Regions from separate parts of the Pararhizobium sp. PWRC1-1 genome, predicted to be linked through region 3. Evidence: predicted binding sites of a transcription regulator. Region 3 holds the regulator's gene; each other region holds the start of a gene.

Region 1 (9,971 bases), on a different contig from region 3:
GCAGCGTTCTTCGAACCGAGCGCCTTCGGGCTGGCCAAACCGCGCTCGCCGCCGGCGCATCGAGTTTTGCCGCTGCCGAGGCCGCCGGCTATGCCTCACGCTCACATTTCGCCCGGCGCTACAGGGAAAGCTTCGGCCATTCGCCAAGCGGTCGCCGGTCCTGATGAGCAAGTGTATCATCTGATTGACTAAGCCAGATTGGGGCACCTCAACGCCAAGGGCGGTTGAGACGCAATGGCGCAGTCGAAAGCAGTGACCCGCGTCACTGCCTGAGTTGACAGGCAAACGCCTTGTCCGGGTCTTCATGAAACAACGTGACACCGCCCAATTTTCCAGTGGAACGGTGGAGCCCGCTTCAGATGCCAGAGCTTGCCGATGCCCAGTGCGATTGGGCCAGAACACCCCTGGACTTCGGTAGGATGTATTGCCCGTGATGCATCGATTTGATGCAAAGATATCTGTGCATGGTGCTATCGATGCATGTCGGCATGCATTTGTGTGTTTCGGCGCCCTCGAAGGATTGGATCATATTTTGGATATCCCCACTTGGACGAAGCCTGCCTTCAACGGCGTCGTCGCCGGCGCTATCGCAATGGCCATCGTTGGTTTTACCTGGGGCGGCTGGGTGACCGGCGGCACTGCGCGAAAGAACTCCGCAACCGAAACATCTTCGGGAATTGCCACCGCCCTTACACCCTATTGCGTTGAAAAATCCAAATCCGATCCTTTGAGCGCTGCGGTGCTTGTCGAACTGAAGGCAGCCGGGCCATATTCTCGCAGCGGGATCGTCGAAAAGGCCGGTTGGGCTACCCCGTTAGGCGCAGACAAGCCAAATACTGCACTGGCAAAATCCTGCGAACTCGAGATTACTAAAACCCTTTGATGCTGTAAGCTTCAGGGGCCCCTGGTATCAACGGCGTCTTCAAACGGCTTTGTGGAGGCGCCGGCACGCTGGTTCGTTTCCTGTATCGCTTGCAGCAAAGAGTCGATGCCGACATGCCGGGCGTCATCTTGGAATGTTGTTCCACACATCCGATTGCCAACCGTCTGTTTCAAAGTTTCTAGGAATGACCATGTCCAAATTCACCGATGAGCGCCTGAATAAACTTCTCGCACTGGGAAGCCGCATCGAGAGCGAAGCCAGACGAAAGCAGCAGGAGATCGAGCTTGCCAAGTCCAGGAAGGCCGACCGGAGACAATGGGTCGAGGACAATTGGGTACGGGTTTTCCGTCCGAAGATCGAAAGCCTCATCGAGATCCTGAACCAGAAGCTTCAAATGGCCGATATGCCAAAAATGCGTCTCACTGAGCCTGCTCCGGGAACGTCGTCAAAAGTCGAGATGGAAATAGCCAGCGAACTCACGGGTCGTTCGATCCGAAGTGCCGTGAGCCTGACTGAGGATCACATCCAGTTCCAGCACTACCGCAGGTCATCAGCCCAAAGCGTATCGGTTGGACATAACGTGATCGGCTTGGACGATTTCACCACGGATAAAGTCAACGAAGTTCTGATTGACGTTCTGGATGCTTTTACCCGGGACTATCCCAAATAGGGGGCACCAGCACCGCACAGAATGTTTCCGGCAGCCTATCACGCCACAGGGGCGTCCGGTGCTTTGCAGGACCGGACGTCAGAATCAGCGATGTATAAGAGCGCGCTGCTTGACGTGTGCCTCCCAAGTTGTCGTGGCCTCCAGAGCAGACTGTTTGTTGCGAAACGCGAAGGTGTGCTGGCCACCTGCGCGGCTCGCGGGGCTGAAAGGCAGCGCATCATATTCGGTGCCCTCGTTAATGCCCACGGATTGAAGAACTGCTTTGATCTCGTGCACATAGCGTCCGGAGATGGCAAAATCGACGTTCATGGAGTTTCCTTCTCGGTATGAAAAGCGACAGGGCTTGTCATGGGTCATTGGTGTTCGCGTAACGGATCGGGCTGATCGGAAGCCCGCAATTTTTCGTACAAAGCTTCAACCGCCGCCGCTGCCAGATGGGCGGATACAGCATAACCTTGCGATGCAATGGCAGTTTCGCTCCGGGCATTCGACCAGCGCCACAATCCTTTGAAGCGCGGACGTGGCTCGAGGAATTCCGCCCGATCGGGATATCGCCGTCGAATCCGACGAAATCATTTTCAAAAGACACCTCCTGCAATCGCCACAGATAATGGGATCGCTTTATTTCAAAAGGCGTCACAGATTTTGTCTTCCGCTGTGGGATGCTTTCGCTCAGCCACGGCGTTCTCGCCGCTTATCCGGTGAACCCCGGCGCGTTCAGTCGTTCACGCGTTTCTTCGGATCCGCGGGCTTGGTGGTGACGGCCTTGTCTGCCGCTGGCGCAGACGGCTGCTTCAACTCTTCTTCTGTCTTTGGACGAAACTTGATCATTCGATGGTCTCCGGAAGGTGGGGAGCTGGGTATCTTCATCATGAAGATAAGGTAAAATGTGCGTCTGTTCAGAAATATGCCTTATAGACAGCCATGTAGGCGCCGAGCGCCAAAGATAAGGTCAAAGTCCACTGGATGAAGAAAAGCACATATTGAAAGTGATAAATGGAATCGAAGAATGATTTCATCGCCGGACTCCCGTGATAAATTGGATGTCCAATCCTTTAACACACTACACTGGGTTTATGTTTTAATTATTCGAACACACAGGGATTGTGATTATCTTCTGTCGTAGAATGATCGCTGGCACTCCCAGGTGGAGAGTGCTACTGATCGTGAAGGGGAGAAGCCATCCGGCTGCGCCCATTAAGGAATCCAAACATGGCTGATACCAATTTTCGTCCGCTGCACGACCGCGTTGTGGTGCGCCGTATCGAGGCCGAAGCAAAGACCAAGGGTGGCATCATCATTCCCGATACCGCCAAGGAAAAGCCGCAGGAAGGCGAAATCGTCGCTGTCGGCACAGGCACCCGTGACGACAAGGGCGCTCTCATCGCGCTCGACGTCAAGTCTGGCGATCGTATCCTGTTCGGCAAGTGGTCGGGCACCGAAGTCAAGCTTAACGGCGAAGACCTTCTGATCATGAAGGAAGCCGACATCATGGGCGTTATCGGCTGATCCAGCCGGTTTCCACCTTTCTACTTTCCACTTTCCATAAAACCAATTGGGCACCAGCCCGGGAGTTTTTAACATGGCTGCCAAACAAATTAAATTCGGCCGTGACGCGCGCGAAAAGCTGCTGCGTGGCGTCGACATCCTCGCCGACGCCGTCAAGGTCACTTTGGGTCCGAAGGGCCGCAACGTCATCATCGACAAATCCTATGGCGCACCACGTATCACCAAGGATGGTGTGACGGTCGCCAAGGAAATCGAGATCGAGGACAAGTTCGAAAACATGGGCGCCCAGATGGTGCGCGAAGTTGCTTCGAAGACCAACGACATTGCCGGCGACGGCACCACGACAGCGACTGTTCTCGCCCAGGCCATCGTTCGCGAAGGCACCAAGGCCGTCGCTGCCGGCATGAACCCGATGGACCTGAAGCGCGGCATCGACCTTGCCGTGACGGAAGTGGTTAAGGGACTGGTGGCCAAGGCTAAGAAGATCAGCACGTCGGAAGAGGTGGCCCAGGTCGGCACGATCTCCGCCAACGGCGAAACGGAAATCGGCCAGTACATCGCGGACGCGATGCAGAAGGTCGGCAATGAAGGCGTCATTACGGTTGAAGAAGCCAAGACCGCCGAAACCGAACTTGAAGTCGTCGAAGGCATGCAGTTCGACCGCGGCTATCTCAGCCCGTATTTTGTGACCAACCCTGAAAAGATGGTGGCCGAACTCGAAGACGCTTATGTGCTGCTGCATGAAAAGAAGCTTTCCAATCTGCAGGCGCTTCTGCCTGTGTTGGAAGCCGTCGTTCAGACCGGCAAGCCGCTCTTGATCATCTCGGAAGACGTTGAAGGTGAAGCGCTTGCAACGCTCGTCGTCAACAAGCTGCGTGGCGGCCTGAAGATCGCTGCCGTCAAGGCTCCGGGCTTCGGCGATCGCCGCAAGGCCATGCTCGAGGACATCGCAATTTTGACCGCAGGTCAGGTCGTGTCCGAGGATATCGGCATCAAGCTGGAAAACGTCACGCTCGACATGCTCGGCCGCGTCAAGAAGGTCACCATTACCAAGGAAAACACCATCCTTGTCGATGGTGCGGGCAAAAAGGCCGAGATCGATGGCCGCGTTGCTCAGATCAAGGGCCAGATCGAGGAAACGACCTCCGACTACGACAAGGAAAAGCTGCAGGAACGTCTTGCCAAGCTCTCGGGCGGCGTTGCCGTTATCCGCGTTGGCGGTGCGACTGAAATCGAAGTGAAGGAAAAGAAGGACCGTATCGACGACGCGCTGAACGCAACGCGTGCAGCGGTCGAAGAAGGGATCGTTCCAGGCGGCGGTACGGCTCTGCTGCGTGCCTCGATCGTTCTCGATCTCAAGGGTGCCAACGACGATCAGACTGCCGGCATCAACATCGTTCGCAAGGCACTTCAGTCGCTGGTTCGCCAGATTGCTGAAAACGCAGGCGACGAAGGCTCGATCATCGTTGGCAAGATCCTCGAAAGCAACACCGACAACTACGGCTACAATGCTCAGACTGGCGAATTCGGCGACATGATCGCCATGGGTATCGTCGATCCGGTCAAGGTTGTCCGCACGGCCCTGCAGAATGCAGCTTCGGTTGCTTCGCTGCTGATCACCACGGAAGCCATGATTGCCGAACTGCCGAAGAAGGATTCGGCTGGCGGCGGCATGCCTGACATGGGCGGCATGATGTAACGCGTTTTCGTTTCGAAAACGCCGACAGTATTCCAACTAAGAGGGGTCCGGCGACCGGATCCCTCTTAGCGACTGATAAACAGAACTATTTTTGAACTGCCCCGTGCATCTCGGCACCCGAGCATAGTTCGGCAAAACGGCTTGAGATGAAGTGGTCCCTTCGGACCGGGGCTGTTTGCCGGCATGGGCAACTTAGCCCATGACGTTCGAGAACGGTATGTAACGTGCTCCTGGAGGGAACCCGCACATCGTCTGCAAGCTTGCGAACCACAGCTCCCTGATCTTCCGGGCACCCCAATGCGGTTGTTCTGCTTGCACAAGACAATCATGGCCTCGCATAGCGCACCGGTCGCCGGGAGCGCTGGTTCAGCGCCTCCAGACCGTCAGTCTTGTAGCGATTGAAGATCGTGTAACCGGTTTTACGCGGGATGCCGAACTTTCGGCACAGATTGTCACGCCGTCCCCCTCCAATGACCCGGCGACGCAGAAATCCAGTCTACTGCATCAACACCTCCCGCCAAAAGCGAAAAAGTGTTTACTCATGTCCGCGACGAAACGCCACCTATCTCTCAGGTCGGGCACTTCTCTTGAAAAGGGAGATGGGTAGAAGCTCCCCATGGGATTGTATGGGCTACACAATCAATGAGTGCGCGTCAGCAAAACCCGTTCAGCTTGAGGATCTTGTGTGCCTCGATCGATGCGCGAAGCTCGTCTTCGGAGGTGCGGTTACCTTGGTTGGCGTCGGGATGATGCATTTTGAGCCGTTCTTTATAACGGCTCCGGATTTCCTCCGGGGTCGCCTCCGGCGAAAGACCGAGTGTCTCAAAGGCCTTGGCTTCAAGCACCTTGAGTTTTCGGACTGGGATACCGTTTTTTTGCACCCGGTTCTGTGCATCTCTGCGGGCGTTTAGTGTTTTTGCAGAACCGGAGCGTACAGTGGACGGGATGGGAATTTCGGTTGCTTGCTGGACACGGGTACCAAAGGTCGCACGACTACCGGTCGTCGCTTCCTTTTGGTAGCGGGCGACGTCCGCGTCCGATGGAGCCGTCGTAAAGCTGTAGCCTTTGTTGTAGTCTTTCACGTGCTCAAGACAGAACAACAGATACAGGCCTTCCGCACCCGGGCCGACAGGGGCGCGATGCGTGCCAATCTTTTCGCAGCCATCCCATTGGCATTTCGGACCAGCGGGTTGGCTGGTGGGAGCCGACTTCTTGCGGGTCGATTTAAGGCCGACAAATATTTTCGAATCAAGCGTCATAACGCCTATATGGACGTAGCGTGCCATGACGGCAAGATTTTGTGGACGAATCCATCAGGACTTTTATGAGGTGCGCGGGGCGTCTAGCCCAGATATCAATAATCAGGCATCCTTCCAAGACCGGCCCAGCTGCCTGCCATCGGGGATTTCTACGTCACGCGATCTTGAATTGAGCGAAATAGCGTGGCTCTTCAAAGCAGATGGGCGCGGAGGACCGGTGCATCGAGGCAGCGCATCCCTTCGATTGCCAAAGAACCATAATTGTTCCACCAACGTCACTCGTCAATGACACGACATTAAGAATTGGAAGCTGAATGCGTATACATTACCGCTTGCTTGGCATCTTCCTGGCAATCGCACCATCCGCATATGCTCTGGAAACCGAATCGCTGCCCGTTTTGGCGCCACTACAGCAACAGGCGCAAGCCGCTCGCTTGAGCGCGCAATTTCTGACGCGTTTCGGCTACAGGCCCATAGCGCTTGACGATGCCTTGTCAGCCAAGATCATGACCCGCTTCATCAAGTCCCTGGATCCAGACCGAACGCTGTTTCTGCAGGGGGACATCGATAAATTCATGGCTGACAGCGCAAAGATTGACGATGCCATTAAACGGGAAGACCTGCGGATCCCGTTTTCGATTTTCAACGTCTATGAGCAGCGCGTTGCCGGCCGGATGGACTATGCGCGCACCTTGCTCAAACAGAACTTCGATTTCAGTGTGCAGGAAGCTTATTCCTTGTTGCGCGACGAAGCCCCTTGGCCGCAATCTGAAGCCGAAAGCGATGATCTCTGGCGAAAACGTGTCAAAGGCGACTGGCTGCGGCTGAAGCTGGCGGGCAAAACGGACGCGATCATTCGCGATACGCTCGACAAACGCTATCAAAACTCCTTCGAGCGCGCTTTCAAGTACAAGAGCGACGATGTTTTCCAGTCCTTCATGGGTGCCTATACGACGTCGGTTGATCCGCACACAGACTATTTCGGCGCAAGGGCTTCAGCTGAGTTCGATATTTCCATGAAGCTTTCGCTGGTTGGTATCGGTGCGGTCTTGCAGGAGCGGGATGACTACACGACGATCCGTGAACTCGTGCCAGGTGGCCCGGCGCAATTGTCGGGCAAGCTTACGGTCGGTGACCGCATCACCGGTGTCGGTCAAGGCGAGGACGGCCCGGTAAAGGAAGTGGTGGGCATGCGCCTCGATGAAATCGTGCAAATGATACGGGGGAAAAAAGGTTCTGTCGTACGTTTGGACATTTTGCCAGCGGATGTCGGGCCAGATGGCAGCCACCGCATCATCAGGCTGACGCGCGATAAGATAAGCCTCGAAAAGCAGGCTGCCAAGAAAACCACCCTTTCCATAAAGGATGGCGGGGCGACGCGCAAAATCGGCGTGATTACGTTGCCGGCGTTTTATGAAGATTTCGAAGCGCGGCGAAAAGGCGACCCGGATTATCGAAGTGCCAGCCGTGATGTTGGCAAGCTTCTCGGCGAACTGAAGCAAGACGACGTCGATGGTGTTGTAATTGATTTACGCAACAACGGCGGCGGTTCGTTGACCGAGGCGATTGAATTGACAGGTCTGTTCCTCGGAAAAGGTCCCGTGGTTCAGCAACGCGGTGCCAACGGCAGGGTAGAGGTCGAAAGCAATGATCGTCCAGTGCCCGCCTGGACTGGTCCGGTTGGTGTTTTGATCAATCGCGGTTCTGCGTCGGCTTCCGAAATTTTTGCAGCAGCGATACAAGACTACGGCCGTGGTGTGATCATCGGCGAACCCAGTTTCGGCAAAGGCACCGTGCAAACCGTGGTTGATCTTGACAAGGCGGCCAACAACAGCAAACCGAAATTCGGCCAGCTGAAATTGACGATTGCCCAGTTTTTCCGTGTTAACGGCGGAACGACGCAGCTGCACGGCGTCACGCCTGATATCAGCTTGCCGGGCCTTTCCGATACGAAGAGCTTTGGTGAAGCGAGTTATGACAACGCTTTGCCGTGGAAACAGATCAAGCCAGCGAAATATGCGCCTACCGGTGATTTGGCGGCTTTGCTGCCGCAACTGCAAAAGCGTCATGATGCTCGGGTGCGAAACGATGGGGATTTCCAACGCTTTGTGGAAGACATCGCCGAACTGAAAGCGCAGCGCGAGAAAGGCGTCATCTCTCTCAATCTAACCGAACGTCGAAATGAATTGGCTGCTCAGGCAACTCGTCTCAAGGCACGCGCGCAGATAAACGATGGGATGGACCTTGGTGAAGATGACGGGCTGCAAGCAAACGAGCGCAGCCTGAGCGCTGATATTGCAATCGAAAATGCCCGCAAGAATGCAAAAGATGTTTTGCTCAATGAAGCCGCCGCCATTCTTGCCGATGAAGCGGATTTGCAGGAAGGGATGCAATAGGCAGCCACTCAACAATTGGGAAAATCGGGCGGAACATTGGCCAATTGCGGTAGGCGCTTGGCATTCAGCATGTCATGAAAACATAGGCAAGCATACCCAATGTAATCTCCCACGGATGTGGAGTTTCTCCAGCCTCTGCCCGGCCAAACGGCGCCTCCCCAATGCAGGCGCCTTCGCGTTCCCGAAACCGTATGTTCGAACGCAGGATCAAATCTTCAGCGCAGAATGATCATTTACCTACATGGGTTTTTGAAAAAAAAGCGGCTACGGCATGGCAAAGCCTGCCTGGGTGCCCAAGGCTTTCCAGTCTGCGTAGGAGCAGAGTTGGTGCGAAGCCTATGTGGTACTTGACCGCAGGGCTCTTCTTCAGAGGTGATTTGCACCCTCGTCGACCTCGATCCAGGCTCTTTCATCAAACGATCGCGCCATGGCATGGACGGACTGCTCGATGCGCAAGCCCTGCCTGAAATCGATCGCCGAAAATGGCTCGCCCTCGATGGCGCGGATCAGTTCGTGGCACTCGATGATTTTCAGGTCATTGAAGCCGAGGCCATGACCGGGCGCCGGGATGAAGTGACCGTATGGTGCATGAGAGGGTGCTGTCAGGACGCGCCGAAAGCCTTGTTCGGTGGTATTGCCGTCGGCCTGATAGAGTTCGAACTCGTTCATGCGTTCCTGATCGTAAAGGATCGAGCCCTTGGATCCATAGATCTGCAGCGCGATGCGGCCTTTTCGGCCCCAGGCAGCGCGGTTTGCCATGAGCACAGCGGAGATACCGTTGTCGAGCCGCATGAGGATATTGACGCCATCATGGTTTTCCACTGCCCGGCGGCCACCATCCTTCAAGGGACGGTCGGCATAGGGTTTCGTCATGTCGGCAATGACCGAACGGACATGGCCGAAAAGATACCAGAGCAGTGACAGGGGATGCACCGCGAAATCATCCAGTGCGCCATAGCCCGCCGAACGTTCGCTCTTCCAGTAGAAGGCCGCCTCGGGATCGGCCATGAAATCCTCGTCCATCTCGACACGGACGTGGTTGACGGCGCCGATCGCACCTTCATCGATCAGCGTCTTCATGTGGCGCAGGACCGGGTTCTGAATATAGTTGTAGCCCATGATGGCAACCCTGCCGGAAGCCTCGACCGCCTTTAGCATGCGTTGAGCGTCGGGAAATGCAGGCGACATCGGCTTTTCGCACCAGACGTGTTTTCCGGCTTCGAGGGCTGCAATGGCCATCTCGGCGTGGAATTGGTTGGGCGTGGTGACCGAGACGACATCGACGTCCGGATTGTCGATGAGCCGGCGCCAGTCAGCCGTTGCCTTTTCAAAGCCGAACTCGTCGGCGCGCACGGTGGCAAGCTCCGCATTGGCTTCCGCCAGATGCACCAGCCTTGGGCGGGCGACGTCGCCGAAGACCGTTTTTACCGCGTTCCAGGCCAGTGCATGGCACTTGCCCATGTATCCCGTACCGATCAAGCCGACGCCCAATGGTTTCATATCGATTACCCTCGTCACCTGTATTGTGTCCGTCAGACCGTCTTGCGCTTTTTCT
Region 2 (9,971 bases), on a different contig from region 3:
GTCGCGCCATTCAGCCGGCACCACCGGGAACTGTTCCAGATGCACGGAAACCGCCGACGGATCACGCGACAGCCAGGCTTCTTCCGTGGTGAACGGCAGAACCGGGGCAAGCCAGGTGACGAGGCAATCAAACAGCTTGCGGATGACCACGAGGCTGGCGCGGCGGCGCGGGCTCGATGGCGCGTCGCAATAGAGCGCGTCCTTGCGGATGTCGAAATAGAAGGCCGACAGCTCGATGTTTGAGAAGTCGATCAGCGCGCGGGCAATGCGCTTGAAGTCGAAGGCGTCATAGCCTTCGCGCACCAGCTGGTCGAGTTCCGACAGGCGATGCAGCATCAGGCGTTCGAGTTCCGGCATATCGGCAAAGACAATGTCTTCACCGCCCTCTGGACCCTTGTCATGCGCCAGGGTGCCGAGCATCCAGCGGATCGTGTTGCGCAGCTTGCGATAGCTGTCGATATTGGTCTGGATGATCGCCTTGCCGAGACGCTGGTCTTCCCAGTAATCGGTGGTGGCGACCCAGAGACGCAGGATATCGGCACCCGATTCCTTCATCACGTCCTGCGGGGCAACGACATTGCCCTTGGACTTCGACTGCTTCTCGCCCTTTTCGTCCATCGTGAACCCGTGGGTGACGACGGCGTTATAAGGTGCACGGCCGCGCGTCGCGCAGCTTTCGAGCAGCGACGAATGGAACCAGCCGCGATGCTGATCGGAGCCTTCGAGATAGACATCGGCCGGCCATTTCAGGTCCGGGCGATCTTCCAGCGTGAAGGTATGCGTGCAGCCACTGTCAAACCAGACGTCGAGGATGTCCATGACCTGGACCCACTTGGAATGGTCATGATCGTTGCCGAGGAAACGGTCCTTGGCACCTTCGGCGAACCAGGCATCCGCACCTTCAGCCTCAAAGGCTTCGATGATGCGGGCATTGACGGCTTCATCGACCAGCACTTCGCCCTCAACGTCGGCAAAGACGGCGATCGGCACGCCCCAAGCGCGCTGGCGCGACAGGACCCAGTCGGGGCGATTCTCGATCATGGCGCGCAACCGGTTCTGGCCGGCGGCCGGCACGAAGCGGGTGTTGTCGATAGCGGTGAGCGCCCGCGAGCGCAGCGTTGTGCCGTCGGTAAGGTCCTTGTCCATATAGACGAACCATTGCGGCGTGTTGCGGAAGATGATCGGCTTCTTCGAGCGCCAGGAATGGGGATAGCTGTGCTTCAGACGTCCGCGGGCGAAAAGGTTCTTCGCCTCGATCAGCGCCTTCATGACGAGTTCGTTGGCGTTGCCCTTCTTGCCGTTGTCATCCATGACGCGGGCGGCGCCACCTTCGCGATCCGGACCGAAACCGGGCGCGTCGCTGGTGTAGAAACCGGCGTCGTCGACGGTGAACGGGATCTTCGACGAGATACCGCGCGCCTCCAGAGCCCGGGCATTGTCCATCCAGGCTTCAAAGTCATCGGCGCCATGGCCGGGTGCCGTGTGCACAAAGCCGGTACCGGTGTCATCGGTGACGTGGTCGCCGTTCAGAAGCGGAACCTTGAAGTCGTAGCCGAGGGCGGCCAGCGGATGGGCGCAGGTGATCGCGCCCAGTTCTTCCGGCGTCACGTCGCGAACCGGCTTGAGCGTCACTTTCGCCTTGGCAGCGCAATCGTCCGCAAGGCGCTTTGCAAAGATCAGCTTTTCGCCCGGCTGCGGACCAAATTCGTTTTCGGCGCTTTCGACTTCGAACAGGCTGTAAGGATAACGCGACGAATAGGCGATCGCGCGGTTGCCCGGGATAGTCCAGGGGGTCGTGGTCCAGATGACGACGAAGGCGTCCTTGAGGCTTTCTGGCCCTTCGAGCACCGGAAACTTCACCCAGATCGCATCGCTCTCGATATCGGCATATTCGACCTCTGCTTCCGCCAGCGCCGTGCGCTCGACGACCGACCACATGATCGGCTTGGAACCGCGGTAGAGCTGGCCGGACTTGGCGATCTTCAAGAGTTCGCCGGCAATGCGGGCTTCGGCATGGAAGGCCATCGTCGTGTAGGGATTGTCGAAGTCGCCCTCGATGCCCAGGCGCTTGAACTCGGCCGACTGGATCTTAATCCAGTTGGCGGCGAAATCGCGGCATTCCTGGCGGAATTCGTTGACCGGGACCTCGTCCTTGTTCTTGCCCTTGGCGCGGTAGGCTTCCTCGATCTTCCATTCGATCGGCAAGCCGTGGCAATCCCAGCCCGGCACGTAGTTCGAGTCAAAGCCGCGCATCTGGAACGAGCGGGTGATGATGTCTTTCAGGATCTTGTTCAGCGCATGGCCGATATGGATATTGCCATTGGCATAGGGCGGGCCGTCATGCAGCACGAACTTTTCGCGGCCGGCGGCCGAGGCGCGCAGCTGCTTGTAGAGGCCCATCTCCTGCCAGCGGGCAACCGTTTCCGGCTCTTTCTGCGGCAGGCCGGCACGCATCGGAAATTCGGTTTCCGGCAGATAGAGGGTCTTGGAATAATCGAGCTTTTCGGCAGTATCGGTCATGGTTTCAGCAATCATATCTGGGGCGCGTGTCGCCGCGCATGCGAACGGGATATCATAAGGGAAACGGTGGCGCTCGTGCCGAACGCCGAAAACCCGGACCTTCCGGCGGCTATCAAAGCGCTGGGAAGGCCGGGCCAATAATTCGCTGATCACGTATCAATCGACGATATCGGGTCATGGTGGCGGTTGTTTAAGCGGTTTTTGCGCGAAAAGGAAGATGAGAACGGCAAAGTTTCAAAGAACGATGTGCGTCATGGCGATGAAGCGCAGTTTCCGGCATTTTATTGATATTGGAACCGGCAGCGAGTTAGCGATGGCACATGATGCCGCCACCTCATTTTAATTTAGATGAAGAGCGCGCAACGGGCTCCCTCTTCTCCCCAGCGGGGAGAAGTGCCGAACGCAGTGAGGCGATGAGGGGGCGCTTCGGCGAAGCCGGAGCAAGACAGAAGTGGCCTTCGCCCCCCCTCATCCGGCCCTACGGGCCACCTTCTCCCCGCTGGGGAGAAGAGGGAACGCAGCAGAAAAGCCCATTAATCCTTCGGGTTTTCCAGCATGACGGCGCGGAGCGCGTCGTTGATGCGGTCCTGCCAGCCAGGGCCGTCGTCCTGGAAATAGTGGAGCACGGCGCTGTCGAGCTTGATGGACACCAGCTCCCTGGTTTCCGGCAAGGCGCGCTTCTCGACGGCGGGTGCTGCGACCTTCTTGACCGGCTTGAACAAAGCTTCGGCGGCATCCATGGCGCTGACGGGCCGGCGGGGCGTGGTGGCCATTGGGATCATCCTTTAGGAGTTTGCATCCAGACCGAATGCGATTTTGCTGTCGATCATACTGAGCGCCTTGACGCCGGAGAGCAAGGCGCGGGCTTCGGCATCATCCTGCTTCATCTGCACCACCAGCGGATCGAGACCGTCGAATTTCAGCTCGTCGCGCAGGTGACCGAAGAAAGAGACGGAACAGACTTCGCCGTAGAGATCACCGGAAAAATCGAACACGAAGGTTTCGAGCAGGGCAATGCCGTTGCTATCGACCGTCGGACGCTTGCCGAAACTGGCGACGCCATCATGAATGCTGCCAGCGGCGCGGCGGAAGCGCACGGCATAGATGCCATTTCGGAGTTCCACTTCCGGCGGAAGCTGCATGTTGGCGGTGGGATAGCCGAGTGTCCGGCCAAGCTTCTTGCCGTCGATCACTTCAGCTTCCACGGTGTAGCGATAGCCGAGCAGCCCGGCTGCCTGGGACACGTCCCCCTCACCCAGCAGCCCGCGAATATGGCTGGAGGAAATCACCGAGGCGTTCTCATCGCGAAAAGCATCGACCAGCGTGACGCCAAAGCCGTTCTCCCCACCGGCGGCCATCAGGAAGGCCGGGCCGCCTTCCCTGCCCTTGCCGAAATGAAAATCGAACCCGGTGACCACATGGCTGGCATGCAGCCAGTCCATCAGAACTGAGCGGATGAAATCGGAGGCGGAAAGCTCGGAGAAGGTCCGGTCGAACGGGTATTCGATAACGGCGGAAAAGCCCATGCCTTCGAGGATACGCGCCTTCAGCGGCGCCGGCGTCAGACGGAAGACAGGCCGGTCCGGCCGGAAGACGCTGCGGGGATGCGGCTCGAAGGTCAGCACCAGGGCCGGAACGCCGCGCACTTGTGCCTCTTCCAGAGCCCGGTTCAAAACTGATTGATGGCCGCGATGCACGCCATCGAAATTGCCGATGGCGATGACCCCGCCGCGCAGCGCTTCCGGAAGGGGTTCGCGGGTCTCGTTGCGATGAAAAACCGTCATGTCCGTTCGCCAGTCATCTCTTCGTGCAGGTCGGCCACGGCAGATCCGTCAAGCCAGTCTCGGCATCCACCATTTCGGCGTAGCGCCTTCGTTTTTCAAGAATGCCGTCAGCTTGGCTTCATCCGTCTTTTCGGCCGCCATGTATTCGGCCGCGTGGATGCCAGCGCTGATGTAGAGAACATCGAGGCCGAAATCCTGTGCGCCCTTGATGTCCGTCGGCATGCCGTCGCCGACGGCGATCACCCGCGACAGGTCGAGCCCGCCGCGCACGGCCTTGGCTTCTGACAGGGACGCGCGATAGATCGGCACATAGGGCTTGCCGGAAATCCGGGTTTCGCCGCCAAGCTCCTCATAGACCTTGGCAATGGCGCCGGCGCAGGGAATGAGCTTGTGACCGCGTTCGACCACCAGATCCGGATTGGCGCAGATGAACGGAACCTTGCGCTTGGCCAGAACGGACAGCGTGGCGCGATAGTCATCAGCAGTCTCGGTCTCGTCGTCGAAAAATCCGGCGCAGACGATGATCTCGGCTTCCTCGGAGGACACCATGCTGACGCCGAGACCTTCGAGCAGCGGCAGATCCTTTTCCGCGCCGATGAAATAGACCTTCTTCGGACCGGCCGAGATCAGCGCGCGAGTGACGTCGCCAGATGTTACAATCCTGTCATAGGCGCTATCGGGCACGCCAAGGCCGCGGATCTGGACGATGACGCCGGGATGCGGGCGCGGCGAATTGGTTATCAGAACGACGGTCAAACCCTTGGCGCGCGCTTCGGTCAGCGCCTCGCAGGCCCCCTTGAACGCCTCGACGCCATTGTGCAGCACGCCCCAGACATCGCAGAGCACGACATCATAGCGGCTGGCAATGTCGCGAAAACTGTTGATCCGAACGGCCATGCTGGCTTCCCGCAGAAAAGAAATGGTCGGGCTGACATCGCAGGCAGGCGTTAAAAACACAAGTCTTGATCCGGAAAATGGCGGCTGAATTCCAAGGTTTCCGGCGCGGAACGAGATGGAACCGCTAAAATCCACGGATCAGCCAACCGGCAACCGCGCAGATGGCGAGCGTCGCCACGACACCGCGCTTGAAGAAAAACAGCAGCACGGCGGCCAGAAGGGCCAGGCAGAAAGCCGGAAACTGGAAGGTCTGCCAAACGGGAAGCGGCATGGACATCGGCCCTGCCGCAAAGCGATCCACACTGGAAAAGAGAACGTGCAGGCCGAACCAGACGGCCAGATTAAGGATAACCCCGGTGACAGCTGCCGAGATCGCCGCAAGCGCGCCCGAAAGCGCCCTGTTGTTGCGCAGGGTCTCGACATAGGGGGCACCGAGAAAGATCCAGAGGAAACACGGAACGAACGTCACCCATGTCGCAAGCGTCGCCCCGAGCAAGCCGGAGACAAGCGGATCGAGCCCCAGCGGTGCGCGAAAGGCGGCCATGAAGCCAACGAAGGACAGCACTAGCACCAGCGGCCCGGGTGTCGTTTCTGCCAGCGCCAGGCCATCCAGCATTTCACCGGGTTTGAGCCAGTGATAGGTCTCGACCGCCTGCTGCGCGACATAGGCCAGAACGGCATAGGCGCCGCCAAAGGTCACCACCGCCATCTTCGAAAAGAACAGACCGATGGCGGTGTAAACGGTACCAAACCCGAGTATCGCGCCGATGACGACGAACGGCGCGATCCAGAGCGCCAGCCAGGTGGCGAGAACCTGAAACGTGCGGCTCCAGCTGGAAGCGCCATCCGGAAAGCTGCTGTCGATGACCGAGGGTCTGTCGGCAAGTGCCTGTTTCGCAGCCGCCGCCATGGCTTTTTCGCCTGTTGCCGGCTGCAGCTGCGTGGCGACATATCCGGCAATGCCGGCCACCAGAACGACGAGCGGAAACGGCAGATCAAAAAAGAACAGGGCTGCGAAGGCGAGCGCTGCAACGATCAGCGCGAAACGGGTTTTCAACGCACGGCGCCCAACGCGAATGACCGCCTCAATGACGATTGCCAGCACCGCGGCCTTCAGCCCGAAGAACAGACCAGTCAACCAGTCGGCTTGCTGGAACAGCGCATAGGCCGATGACAGGCCGAGGATGACGAAGAACCCAGGCAGGATAAACAGTAGCCCCGCGACGATGCCACCGCGCGTGCCGTGCAGCAGCCAGCCGATATAGGTGGCAAGCTGCTGCGCTTCGGGGCCGGGCAAGAGCATGCAGAAATTCAGCGCATGCAGGAACCGGCTCTCGGAAATCCAGCGGCGCGCTTCCACCATCTCCCGGTGCATCAGCGCGATCTGCCCGGCGGGGCCGCCAAAACTCAGGAGCCCGATCTTCGCCCAGACTTTGGTAGCCTCCGCGAAGGACGGATGTGGTGGCGGAGACTGTATCTGCACCACCTCATTCATGGTCCTTGGCCTTCTTCGCGGCGTGTTGCACCCAGTCGTGTTTTTCCTGCGTGGCGTCACGCGCCCAGCGATAGAAGGCATCGTAGAGCGTCATGCCGGCTTCCAACTGCTCAAGATCGTCGGCAAACACCCGCGACAGGCCGAGCGAGGCGGCGAGCAGGCCAGACGCCTCGGGCACCAGATCGAGCCGGTCGGTGTCGGCCGCGCGGACGATCAGCGCCAGATGCTGAAGAGCGGGAAGGGACAAGCCGAACTCCGCGATCATCGTATCGAAGGTGCAGCCCTCACCCCTATGGCTCCAGAAAACATTCTCCACATCGAACGGCGTGGCGCCGAAACGCTCCGCAACGGCCTCGACTTCGGACGGGGCAACGAAGAGAAAGGATGCGGCGGGATCGACGAAGCGGCGGATCAGCCATGGGCAGGCGATGCGGTCAATCTTGGGGCGGGAGCGCGTTACCCAGACAGAGGCACCACCGGCATTGCCACCGGGTATGGCGGCGGCCGGGACGAGCGGCAGGCCCGCAGCGGTCCAGGCTTCAAGACCGCCTTCCAGGGTTTCCGCCTGAGCGCCGGCGTTTCGAAGCCAGGCGGCAACGCCTTCGCTCAGCTTCTTGCCCTTCTGGCAAACCACCACGACCCAAAGGCCGCGATAATCCGCCGCCCACTGCGAAGCCGAAGCAAAAGGGCGGCGCATGGATGCAGGAACAAGCGAGGGCAGTGCTGCGAAATCTTCGTCGTCGCGCACATCAATGATGACCGGTCCTTTTGAAGTTCCGGTCAGGCGGGCGAGTTTTTCAACTGAAATGGAGTTGTACGAGGCCATGATACGTCCCTTTTCTTTAAAGAGTGGACGCGAAATTCTGGCATGACGCCTCGTGGGGCGATCGCAGACCCCATGGCAACTGTTAAACAAAAAATAGCAAATCGAGTCAATCAGCGTTTCGATGAAAAATTCAAACCGTCTTCTTCTTGACTCACAAGACAGCCATCCTTATCTCCAGGCCGCTAGCACTCAAGCAATAGGAGTGCTAACATCCATCCATCGGATCGCAAAGACGATCCGTGAAGTCATTTGATCGAGGGATTAGACAATGACAAGCACCAATTTCCGCCCGCTGCATGACCGCGTCGTCGTGCGCCGTATCGAGGCCGAAGCCAAGACCAAGGGCGGCATCATCATTCCGGATACCGCCAAGGAAAAGCCGCAGGAAGGCGAGATCGTCGCTGTCGGCACCGGCACCCGTGACGACAAGGGCGCTCTCATCGCGCTCGACGTCAAGGCTGGCGATCGTATCCTGTTCGGCAAGTGGTCGGGCACCGAAGTCAAGCTTAACGGCGAAGACCTTCTGATCATGAAGGAAGCCGACATCATGGGCGTTATCGGCTGATCCAGCCGATTTCCACCTTTCTACTTTCCATAAAACCAATTGGGCATCAGCCCGGGAGTTTTTAACATGGCAGCCAAAGAAATTAAGTTCGGCCGTACCGCGCGCGAAAAAATGCTGCGCGGCGTCGACATCCTCGCAGACGCAGTGAAGGTCACGCTCGGTCCTAAGGGCCGCAACGTCATCATCGACAAGTCCTTCGGCGCACCGCGCATCACCAAGGACGGCGTTTCCGTCGCCAAGGAAATCGAACTTGAAGACAAGTTCGAAAACATGGGCGCCCAGATGGTCCGCGAAGTTGCTTCGAAGACCAACGACATCGCCGGCGACGGCACCACGACAGCGACCGTTCTCGCCCAGGCCATCGTTCGCGAAGGCGGCAAGGCCGTTGCTGCCGGCATGAACCCGATGGACCTGAAGCGCGGCATCGACCTCGCAGTCGCAGCCATCGTCAAGGACCTCGTTGCCAAGGCAAAGAAGATCAACACTTCGGAAGAAGTGGCCCAGGTCGGCACGATCTCCGCCAACGGCGAAAAGGAAATCGGCCAGTACATCGCTGAAGCGATGCAGAAGGTCGGCAATGAAGGCGTCATCACGGTTGAAGAAGCCAAGACCGCCGAAACCGAACTCGAAGTCGTCGAAGGCATGCAGTTCGACCGCGGCTACCTGTCGCCTTACTTCGTAACCAACCCTGAAAAGATGGTTGCCGAGCTGGAAGACGCTTACATCCTTCTCCATGAGAAGAAGCTCTCCAACCTGCAGGCCATGCTTCCGGTTCTGGAAGCCGTCGTTCAGACCGGCAAGCCGCTCCTGATCATCTCGGAAGACGTTGAAGGCGAAGCTCTTGCTACGCTCGTCGTCAACAAGCTGCGTGGCGGCCTGAAGATCGCTGCCGTCAAGGCTCCAGGCTTCGGCGATCGCCGCAAGGCCATGCTCGAAGACATCGCGATCCTGACCGGTGGCCAGGTTATCTCCGAAGACATCGGCATCAAGCTGGAAAACGTCACGCTCGAAATGCTCGGCCGTGCGAAGAAGGTTTCGATCTCCAAGGAAAACACCACCATCGTTGATGGCGCTGGCAAGAAGGCCGAAATCGAAGGCCGCGTTGCTCAAATCAAGGGCCAGATCGAAGAAACCACTTCGGATTACGACCGCGAAAAGCTGCAGGAACGTCTTGCCAAGCTCGCTGGCGGCGTTGCCGTCATCCGCGTTGGCGGTGCGACTGAAATCGAAGTGAAGGAAAAGAAGGACCGTATCGACGACGCGCTGAATGCAACGCGCGCTGCCGTTCAGGAAGGTATCGTTCCTGGTGGTGGTACGGCTCTGCTGCGCGCCTCGATCGTTCTCGATCTCAAGGGCGCAAACGACGATCAGACTGCCGGTATCTCGATCATCCGCAAGGCACTTCAGTCGCTGGTTCGCCAGATTGCTGAAAACGCAGGCGACGAAGGCTCGATCATCGTTGGCAAGATCCTCGAAAGCAACACCGACAACTACGGCTACAATGCCCAGACCGGCGAATTTGGCGACATGATCGCCATGGGTATCGTCGATCCGGTCAAGGTTGTCCGCACAGCCCTGCAGAACGCAGCTTCGGTTGCTTCGCTGCTGATCACCACGGAAGCCATGATTGCCGAACTGCCGAAGAAGGATTCGGCTGGCGGCGGCATGCCTGACATGGGCGGCATGGGTGGCATGGGTGGCATGATGTAATAAGGCGCTGCCTTATTACGAATGACGACTTGAGTGCTTCCGGATTTCCGGAGCAAGAAAGGGCGGGCCGCAAGGTTCGCCCTTTTTTGCTCGCCCACGGCGGAAAAAGCCAGCTTGGGCACCCCGATCGCGCCCCGATTTTCGAACCGGTTTCCGATTGCACCGGGGCAGATG
Region 3 (9,971 bases):
GTTGGGAGATGGTGTGCGTGGTAGAAACAGCGGGCGCTCATCATTCTTGAGCGTTCACGCGGCAATGGGCGGATGGGAGGCTGACCATGAACGGTGCTGATATTCTGTGCGATGTGCTTTTGGCCAATGACGTCAATATCTGCTTCGCCAATCCCGGCACGTCGGAGATGCATTTTGTCGCGGCTCTCGATCGCCGGCCTGAAATGCGCTGCGTACTGGGGCTTTTCGAGGGCGTGGTGACCGGCGCTGCCGACGGCTATGCACGGATGACCAACCGGCCGGCAGCAACGCTGCTTCACACCGGGCCGGGATTGGCAAACGGGCTCGCCAACCTTCACAACGCCCGGCGTGCGCGCGTTCCGATGATCAACGTCGTCGGCGATCATGCCTCCTACCATCTTCCTCTCGACGCGCCTCTGACATCGGACATCGAGAGCCTGGCTGCACCGATGTCCAACTGGGTAAGGCGGATCGAAGGGCCAGACGACGTTGCAACGGCAACGAAAGCCGCCATTCACGCTTCGCTGTCGCCTCCAGGCATCGCAACCCTGATCCTGCCTGCGGATGCGGCGTGGAGCGAAGCAAGGCCGCCCGCATCGGCAGTGATCGACCGTCCCCAGCCTTCCGCCGCCAAGGGCGAGGCAATACGCGGCGCAGCGGAAGCGATCCGCAAAGCCCGCGGCCGGAGTGCTATCTTTGTCAAAGGAACGGCGGCATACGCAGATTCGCTGGAGATCGCGGGGCAAATCTCGGCCGCGCTCGATGTACGTCTGTTCAGCGAAGTGCAGGTGGCGCATATGCAGCGCGGTATCGGCCGCGTGGCGCCAACCCGCATCCCCTACCCGATCGACGCGGCATTGGAGATGCTGGCCGACATTGACGTTCTCGTCCTCGTCGGCGCACCGGAGCCGGTTGCTTTCTTTGCATATCCCGGCAAGCCCGGGCGGCTGGTTCACAAAGGCTGCCAAGTACTGACGTTGGCAGCCCATGGAGAGGACCTGAAAACAGCGCTGGAGGCGCTTCGGGATGAATTGGGGATAAAAAATTCGCAGGCAGTGCCGCAGGCAAGGACCGCCGCAAATGAAGGGCGGCCCAGCGGAGCACTCACAGAAGACGCAGTCGCAGTGATCGTGGCGCAAAAACTTCCGGACAACGCCATTGTTTGTGATGAAGGTATTACCTCAGCCCGAAGATTCTTTTCACTTTCCGAACAGTCGGCTCCACACGATTTTATGATGAACACAGGCGGCGCTATCGGTATCGGTATACCTTTGTCCATCGGTGCTGCGATCGCCTGCCCCGACCGAAAGGTTTTGAACCTGCAAGCCGATGGAAGCGGGATGTATACCATTCAGGGACTATGGACCCAGGCGCGGGAAAATCTCGACATCATCACGATCATCTTCGCCAACCGCACCTACGCGGTACTGCATGGAGAAATGCGCAACGTCGGAGTTCAGACGATCGGGGAAAACGCCCGGAAAATGCTGGATCTCGACAATCCGTCGCTGGACTGGGTGTCGATGGCAAAGGGCATGGGGGTCGAAGCGGCGCGTGCCCGCACCTGCGAGGAGTTCATGGGTCTTCTCGGCCACGCCTTGTCGCGTCACGGCCCTTTTTTGATAGAAGCCGTTATCTGACAGCCAATCGCCCACCAGTCCCGGGGATTGGCCGCCAAGAAATCAGTGCGGCGGTTATCGCCCCATGCACGGCATGGAGCGACCTCAGCCTCAAGCTTCCGGGTTTTCTTCTGCCGCAACCACCTTCGGGCCGCCCTTGGCGACGCCGACCATGGCGGGACGCAGGACGCGTTCGCCGATGGTGTAGCCGGCCTGAACGACCTGGACGACGGTGTTGTTCGGAACTTCCGGGTTCGGAACTTCAAACATTGCCTGATGGAAATTCGGATCGAACTTCTGGCCGACCGGCTCCAGCTTCTGGACGCCATGACGCTCCAGTGCCGACAGCATGGCGCGCTCGGTCATCTCGACGCCTTCGATCAGTGCGTTGAAGCCAACATCGCCGGCCTCGCGCGCTTCCGCCGGAATGGCATCGAGCGCGCGGCGCAGGTTGTCGGACACGGCCAGCATGTCGCGGGCAAAGCCGGCGACGGAATAGGATTTTGCATCCTTGACGTCGCGCGCGGTGCGGCGGCGCAGGTTGTCCATTTCAGCGGCAAGGCGCAGATAGCGGTCGCGCATGTCGGCGGCTTCAGCCTTGGCAAGCTCTAGCGGATCCGGCTCGGAAACGGCGGTATCGACCTGCTCGTCGGCGGCTTCGGCATAGGCGGCAGCTGCTTCGTCCGCGTTCGCTTCAGCACCGTGTTTGTTCATATCGTCGGTCATGACGGTCTCCGGAATGTCAATATATCTAGGATTTGGTGTCGATATCGAGCTTTGAAGCCGAAAAATCAAGGGTACAATCGAAAGCTGCCGGAAAAACCGGCTGCTTCCCGGCCGATTATCGCGACAAACGCGACATCAGCTGCGCCGTATAGTCCACCATCGGCACGATGCGCGAGTAATTCAGCCGCGTCGGCCCGATGACCCCGACAGCGCCGACGATCTTGTCGTCGCTGTCCCTGTAGGGCGCGACGATCAGCGACGAGCCGGACAGCGAGAACAGCTTGTTTTCCGACCCGATGAAGATCCGCACCCCCGGCCCGCTTTCGGCCAGATTGAGGATTTCGATCAGGCTGTCCTTCTTTTCCAGATCGTCGAACAGCATGCGCAGGCGGTCGAGATCCTCGGCACCGGCCAGTCCCTCGAGCAGATTGGCACGGCCGCGCACGATCAGCTGCGTCGGCTTGTCATCCGCCTCGCTGCCCGACCAGATGGCAAGGCCACGCTCGACCAGGTCCTGGCTCAGCGTATCGAGTTCGCGCCGGACCGTTTCCTTGACCTTTTCAAGCTGGCCACGCACCTCGGGCAGCGTCTGCCCGGCGAGATGGGCATTCAGGAAATTGGCCGCTTCCGTCAGCTGCGAGCTGGTGACGCCGGCCGGCAGCTCAATGATGCGGTTTTCCACCTGGTCATGTTCGCCAACAAGGACCGCCAGCGCCTTGGTCGGCGCCAGCCGGACGAACTCGACATGCCGCAGCACCGGATCGTTCTTGGCGGTAATCACCAGCCCTGCCCCGCGCGACATGCCCGACAGCATCTGGCTGGCATCGTTCAGCAACGTCTCGACAGGCTGGTCGCGGTCTACGCGGCGGACATGCCGGTCGATCGAGGCGCGATCCTCGGGCGACAAATCGCCCACCTGCATGAAGGCATCGACGAAGAAGCGCAGGCCATTTTGCGTCGGCAGGCGCCCGGCGCTGATATGTGGCGAATAGATCAGGCCAAGGTCTTCGAGATCGCTCATGACGTTGCGCACGGATGCCGGCGACAGCGACATCGGGAGGATGCGCGACAGACTGCGGGAACCGAGCGGTTCACCGCTTTCCAGATAGCTTTCCACAATGCGACGGAAGATCTCGCCCGAACGCTCGTCAAGCGCCGAAAGCCTTTCCCGCATTGCAGATTTATCCACCATCATTCGAACGCAAAAACCCATGTTGTTGAAGTCAATTGAAATATAGTGATCCCGGCCCGGATAGCAAAAGGGAAATTGGCTGGAGAGCCCGCCGTACAGCGCCTTTTGGCCCTACTCCACTCTTTTAGCGCAAATGATTTCCCTTCCTCCGAACTTAGGTTAGAAGGCTGACAAACATCAAAGGAGTTCATGATGCGGCCTTCCGGCAGAAAAACCGACCAGATGCGCAAGGTTTCCTTCGAGCGCAATGTTTCCAAACATGCAGAAGGATCCTGCCTGGTAAAGTTCGGCGATACGCATGTGCTGGTCACGGCGAGCCTGGAAGAAAAGACGCCGCCATGGCTGCGCAACAGCGGCAAGGGCTGGGTCACCGCCGAATACGGCATGCTGCCGCGCGCCACCGGCGAGCGTATGAAGCGCGAGGCTGCGTCGGGCAAACAGAGCGGCCGCACCCAGGAAATCCAGCGACTGATCGGCCGGTCGCTTCGCGCCGTGGTCGACCTGAAGGAACTCGGCGAACGTCAGATCTCGATCGATTGCGACGTCATCCAGGCCGATGGCGGCACCCGCACCGCCTCGATTACCGGCGCCTGGATTGCGCTGCGCGATTGCCTCGCCTGGATGGAAGCGCGCAACATGATCAAGGTGGAAAAGGTCCTGAAAGACCATATCGCTGCGATCTCCTGCGGTATCTTCGCCAATCAGCCGGTGATCGACCTCGACTACCTGGAAGACTCGGCCGCTGAAACCGACGCCAATTTCGTCATGACCGGCTCTGGCGGCATCGTCGAAATCCAAGGAACGGCAGAAGGCAAGCCTTTTTCCGAAGAGGAATTCGGCACGCTGCTCGGCCTTGCCAAGAACGGCATTGCCGAACTGGTCGGCATGCAGAAGCAGGCAATCGGGGGCTGAGCCATGGCCGCACCGTTCGAAGGCATTCTGGAGACGGCGCTTTACGTTGACGATCTCGATGCGGCGGAGGCGTTTTACGGCTCCGTTCTCGGTCTTGAGAAAATCAGCCGCGCCGGCAACCGGCATATCTTCTTTCGCTGCGGCCCCGGCGTTCTCCTGATCTTCAATCCGGCGGAGACGCTCAAACCGCCGCTGGCAGACGGGCTGCAGGTTCCGCCACATGGCACGCACGGCCCGGGACATATGTGCTTCCGGGTGCCGAAAGGCCAGCTCGGCGGCTGGGAAGAGAAGCTGAAGACCGTAGGTATTGCGATCGAAACCGAGGTGCTTTGGCCATCGGGCGCACGCTCCTTCTATTTCCGCGATCCGGCCGGAAACAGCCTGGAATGCGCCGAGGCCAGCCTCTGGGCTATCGATTGACACGAATGGGCGGCGACTGACCGCCGGATGAGAAAGGCGCCATGCGCAAGCTTGAAGACAAGACCCTGATCGTTGCCAGCCACAATGCCGGCAAGATCCGCGAAATCCGCGACCTGATCGGCCCGATGGGCTTTGAAGCCAAATCGGCGGCCGATCTCAATTTCGTCGAACCGGACGAGACCGGCACGACCTTCGAGGAAAACGCCACGATCAAGGCGCTGGCCTCGGCAAAGGCCTCCGGCCTGCCTGCCCTTTCGGACGATTCCGGCCTTGTCGTCGATGCGCTGAACGGCGATCCGGGCGTCTACACCGCCAATTGGGCGGAGACTGCCGACGGTACGCGCGATTTCGCCATGGCAATGCAAAAGGTCGAGACCGCTATTCAGGAGGCAGGCGCCACCGCCTTCGACCGGCGCACCGGCCGCTTCGTCTCGGTGCTGTGCCTTGCCTGGCCGGACGGTCATGTCGAGCTGTTCCGTGGCGAGGTCGAAGGCCATATCGTCTGGCCGCCGCGCGGGGACCAAGGTTTTGGTTACGACCCGGTCTTTCAACCGCTCGGCTACGACACCACATTCGGCGAAATGAGCGGTGACGAGAAGCACGGCTGGAAGCACGGCTGGAAGCACGGCTGGAAGCACGGCGATACGGACGCGCTGTCGCACCGCGCCCGGGCGTTCAAGCTTTTTGCGGAGACGTGCCTGAGTGCGTAAAGTGATGGCTTCGCCGATTCTTTGCCAGTTTTTCAGTGGCCACCTCAATCTCCGAGGTGGTAATTGACGGGTCAACCATCCTCCGTCATCCCTGTGCCCGTCACAGGGATCCAGCAGCGCCGCGTCTGCGGCGCGATAGGCTCCTTCACGCGACGGACGTCGCGTGGCTGGATTCCTGTGACAAGCACAGGAATGACGGTGTAGTAAGTTGCGATGCCAAGCAACCAACATACGACACGACCTTAACGACATCGCGCCCGAGCGCCTGAAAGACCCAAACCAGAATGGCCACTTTTTCTTCCATCGGTGACAGCAAGGAGCCCGGATTCGGGGTCTATGTGCATTGGCCCTTCTGTGCTGCCAAATGTCCCTATTGTGACTTCAACAGCCATGTCCGGCATCAGCCGGTCGATCAGCCACGTTTCGTCACGGCGTTTCTGACCGAAATGGCCGCGATGCGGCACATGTCGGGGCCACGCACCGTCACCAGCATCTTCATGGGCGGCGGCACGCCATCGCTGATGAACCCGGCGACGGTCGAGGCCATTCTCGACGGCATTGCCAATCTCTGGCATGTGCCCGACGGTATCGAGATCACCATGGAGGCCAACCCCTCCAGCGTCGAGGCAACCCGTTTTCGCGGCTACCGCGCCGCTGGCGTCAACCGAGTTTCGCTCGGCGTCCAGGCGCTGAACGACCGGGATCTCAAGTTTCTCGGCCGGTTGCACAATGTCGAGGATGCGCTGAAGGCGATCGGCCTGGCGCGCGATATCTTTCCGCGCATGTCGTTCGATCTGATCTATGCCCGCCCGAACCAGACCGTCGAGGCCTGGGAGCAGGAGTTGAAGCAGGCCGTCTCCTATGCCGTCGATCACCTGTCGCTCTACCAGTTGACGATCGAGGAAGGCACGCCTTTCTACGGCCTGCACAAGGCGGGCAAGCTGATCGTGCCCGACGGCGAGCATTCCGCCGTGCTCTACGAAGCAACGCAGGAGATCACCGAAGGTTTCGGCATGCCGGCCTATGAGGTTTCCAACCATGCAGCACCTGGCGCCGAGAGCCGCCACAACCTCACTTACTGGCGCTATGGCGACTATGCCGGCATCGGCCCGGGCGCCCATGGCAGGTTGACGCGCGGCCGCGACAAGATCGCCACCGCGACAGAACGCAAGCCGGAAACCTGGCTGCAACTGGTCGAGGACCATGGCCACGGCATGGTCGATCAGGAAGTGCTGGGCTACGGCGAGCAGGCCGACGAGCTGTTGCTGATGGGCCTGCGTCTGAAGGAAGGCATAGACCTCGTCCGCTGGCAGGACCTGTCCGGCCGCGAGCCCGATCCGGACCGCGAACAGTTCCTGATCGAACATGGCTTCATCGAGCGGCTGGGCAATTCCCGCCTGCGCTGCACGCCGGCCGGCATGCTGATCCTCGATGCCGTGGTTGCCGATCTCGCCTGCTAGAGCAATTCCAGTAAAAGTGCGTAGCGCGTCCGGAATTGCGCAAAGACAAAAAGTTAGAGCGTTTTCGCGGTTCGAAGAAAAGCGGAAATGCTCTAAGTCTTACTCGAACGAAGCCAGATACTTTTTGGCGATTGCATCCAGCGCTTTCCGCTCGTCCGGATCGAGCAGCGCCGTCAACCGGTGCTGGTTGGCGACATGGACGGTGACAGCGCGCTCGACCAGATCGAGCCCTTCCGGTTTCAGTGCGATCAGCACGCTGCGACGATCCTCCGGGTTGGTCAACCGCTCGACGAGCCCTGCCTTTTCCAGCTGATCGATCCGGTTGGTCATCGTGCCCGACGTGATCATCGTCGTGGCCAGCAGATCGCCGGGCGATAACCGATAGGGGTTGCCGGAGCGGCGCAGGGCCGCCAGCACGTCGAAGCTCGCCGACGACAGTCCAAACTCTGAAAAGGTCTTCTCGACCTCGCGGCTGAGATAGGTCGATAGCCGCGCCAGCCTGCCGAGAAGGCCCATGGGCGCGACTTCAAGGTCCGGGCGCTCCTTGCGCCATTGCGCCAAAATTCTATCGACGTGATCTTCATCCATGGTTTTCTGGTACGCAGAATTCATCTTGACGTCAAGATAATCGATGATATCCTGATTTTATCTTGAAATCGAGATACTTCAAATGAAGACAAAACCCTCTTCCCTCACCGACATCGGCCTGACCGCGATTGCACCCGCCATCTGGGGCAGCACGTATCTGGTCACCACAGAATTCCTGCCGCATGGTTATCCCCTCACCGTCGCCATGCTGCGCGCTTTGCCGGCAGGTCTCATCCTGCTGCTGATCGTCCGGCAATTGCCGCAAGGCATCTGGTGGGCGCGCAGCTTCATCCTGGGCGCGCTCAACTTCTCGTTCTTCTGGGCGATGCTGTTCGTCTCGGCCTACCGCCTGCCCGGCGGCGTCGCAGCAACCGTCGGCGCCATCCAGCCGCTGATCGTCGTCATGCTGGCACGGATGCTGATCGGCACACCTGTGAAGACGCAGGCGATTGTCGCCGGCATTGTCGGCATGGCCGGCGTCGGTCTGCTGGTGCTGACGCCCGGAGCGGCGCTCGACCCGATCGGCATCCTTGCCGGACTGGCCGGCGCAGTCTCCATGGCCTTTGGAACCGTGCTGACACGCCATTGGGCACCGCCCGTATCGAGCCTGACCTTTACTGCGTGGCAACTGACCGCCGGCGGTCTGTTGCTGCTGCCGGTGGCTCTGCTGTTTGAACCGGCCTTGCCAGTGCCGACCATGGCCAATGTGCTTGGCATGGCATGGCTGGGGCTGATCGGTGCCGCCTTTACCTATCTGTTGTGGTTTCGTGGCCTGTCCAAGCTCGACCCCGCCGCCGTCGCATCGCTCGGCTTCCTCAGCCCGCTGGTGGCAACGCTGCTCGGATGGGGTGTGCTGAACCAGAACCTGACGCCGCTGCAGATTATCGGCATGGCCGCTGTGCTGGTGAGCGTATGGCTCGGCCAACGAGCGCAGATGGCACCGCGTCCCGTTGCAACGGTCACAACGAAAACCGTCAGTCCTTAGCGGCCTTGTCCCTCGCGGCCGCCAGCCCCTTGGAGATCGGCCCTGCAATATCGGACGATAGCATTGCCGTCAGACCGGCGGCGGTGGTTCCGCCATAGTCGGTGAAGATTTTGACCGTATCGGCCGGCGTTTCCGAAGCGCCGGCCATCCACGTTCCGGAGCCGAGAAAGAGCTGACGGACAGCGATATCTGCAACATCCGGAGCCACGCCGTTTTCAATCGCGTCACGGATCATCACATCGGCAAAGGCGGCGATGAAGGCCGGGCCTGAACCGGTCAAGGCGGTGAAATAATCCAGATCGCTTTCCGTGGACAGTCTCGTCGTCTTTCCGGAACAGGCAAAGAAGCTGTCGGCAAAGGCCGCATCGTTATCGGTTGCGCCCGGTGTCGAAAGCCAAGGGGTGAAAGACAGTCCCTGCTCGGCGCAGGCATTCGGCATGGCGCGGATGATGCGTTCGCTGTTGAAGCGTGCAAGCAGCGCCTCTGCCGGAACTCGGGCCATGACCGAGATGACCAGCTTGCCGGACAGATCGAGGTCCAGCGCGTCGAGGTCCTCCGGCCGCACCGAAAGAATGACGATATCCGATTGCGCCGCCAGAGACCGGTTATCGGTGGTGAACCGGATATCCGGCCAGGCCTCGAAGCCTGCCGTGTTGCCGCTGCGCGACGACAGGATGAGATCGGCGGCAGCGACGAAACCCTTGGCAAGGGCCGGGCGAAGCAAGGCCCCACCCAGCCAGCCGGTTCCGCCGATGACGCCGAGCGTGGTCAAGCCCACTCGCCCTTGCGCATGACGGGAACCTTGGCGCCATCGGCACGCACGCCATCGATATCCACCTCGCCGGAACCGATCATCCAGTCGATATGGATCAGGCTGGAATTGCCGCCCTGCGCCGCGATCTGTTCCTGGCTGAGCGACGCGCCATCCAGGAAGCATTTCGAATAGCACTGGCCGAGCGCGATATGGCAGGAGGCATTTTCGTCAAACAGCGTGTTGTAGAACAGCACGCCGCTGGCCGAGATCGGCGAGGAATGCGGCACCAGCGCCACTTCGCCGAGACGCCTTGCACCCTCGTCGGTATCCAGCACCTTGTTCAGGACTTCCTCGCCCTTCGACGCCTTGGCCTCAACGATACGACCACCCTCAAAACGAACCTGAATATTGTCGATCAGCGTGCCCTGATGCGACAGCGGCTTGGTGCTCGACACATGGCCTTCGACGCGCAGCGCATGCGGCGTGGTGAAGACTTCCTCGGTCGGAATGTTGGGATTGCAGGTGATGCCGTTCTTGGCCGTCGATGCGCCGCCATGCCATTCATGACCATCGGCAAGACCAACCGTCAGGTCGGTGCCGGGACC

The links. The regulator HrcA, encoded in region 3, represses chaperone genes, less so after heat shock. The targets are predictions, from matches to a motif close to GTTAGCACTCNCNNNNNGNGAGTGCTAAC.
Positions count from the first base shown of each region.
Region 1: a site for HrcA is predicted at 2,687-2,715, ahead of groES (co-chaperone GroES). Genes of this name have one in related genera too.
Region 2: a site for HrcA is predicted at 7,704-7,732, ahead of groES (co-chaperone GroES). Genes of this name have one in related genera too.

Region 1 covers NZ_JAFCXE010000009.1:107,150-117,120, forward strand. Annotated here, with positions in the region: gene ACP7E0_RS15660 (helix-turn-helix domain-containing protein) at 1-164, shown strand, start outside; gene ACP7E0_RS15665 (hypothetical protein) at 434-883, shown strand; gene ACP7E0_RS15670 (hypothetical protein) at 1,074-1,553, shown strand; gene ACP7E0_RS15675 (hypothetical protein) at 1,638-1,862, opposite strand; gene groES (co-chaperone GroES) at 2,766-3,062, shown strand; gene groL (chaperonin GroEL) at 3,136-4,761, shown strand; gene ACP7E0_RS15690 (helix-turn-helix domain-containing protein) at 5,087-5,248, opposite strand; gene ACP7E0_RS15695 (J domain-containing protein) at 5,415-6,020, opposite strand; gene ACP7E0_RS15700 (carboxy terminal-processing peptidase) at 6,335-8,416, shown strand; gene ACP7E0_RS15705 (Gfo/Idh/MocA family protein) at 8,783-9,916, opposite strand; gene ACP7E0_RS15710 (ABC transporter permease) at 9,949-9,971, opposite strand, start outside.
Region 2 covers NZ_JAFCXE010000006.1:207,572-217,542, forward strand. Annotated here, with positions in the region: gene ileS (isoleucine--tRNA ligase) at 1-2,520, opposite strand, end outside; gene ACP7E0_RS12355 (BrnA antitoxin family protein) at 3,054-3,293, opposite strand; gene ACP7E0_RS12360 (bifunctional riboflavin kinase/FAD synthetase) at 3,306-4,304, opposite strand; gene ACP7E0_RS12365 (TIGR01459 family HAD-type hydrolase) at 4,353-5,201, opposite strand; gene chrA (chromate efflux transporter) at 5,326-6,696, opposite strand; gene ACP7E0_RS12375 (chromate resistance protein ChrB domain-containing protein) at 6,689-7,522, opposite strand; gene groES (co-chaperone GroES) at 7,791-8,087, shown strand; gene groL (chaperonin GroEL) at 8,154-9,797, shown strand.
Region 3 covers NZ_JAFCXE010000005.1:53,696-63,666, forward strand. Annotated here, with positions in the region: gene ACP7E0_RS09965 (acetolactate synthase large subunit) at 87-1,640, shown strand; gene grpE (nucleotide exchange factor GrpE) at 1,731-2,345, opposite strand; gene hrcA (heat-inducible transcriptional repressor HrcA) at 2,461-3,519, opposite strand; gene rph (ribonuclease PH) at 3,730-4,449, shown strand; gene ACP7E0_RS09985 (VOC family protein) at 4,453-4,869, shown strand; gene ACP7E0_RS09990 (non-canonical purine NTP pyrophosphatase) at 4,911-5,579, shown strand; gene hemW (radical SAM family heme chaperone HemW) at 5,864-7,039, shown strand; gene ACP7E0_RS10000 (MarR family winged helix-turn-helix transcriptional regulator) at 7,139-7,627, opposite strand; gene ACP7E0_RS10005 (EamA family transporter) at 7,710-8,612, shown strand; gene ACP7E0_RS10010 (pyrroline-5-carboxylate reductase family protein) at 8,602-9,384, opposite strand; gene ACP7E0_RS10015 (aminopeptidase) at 9,381-9,971, opposite strand, start outside.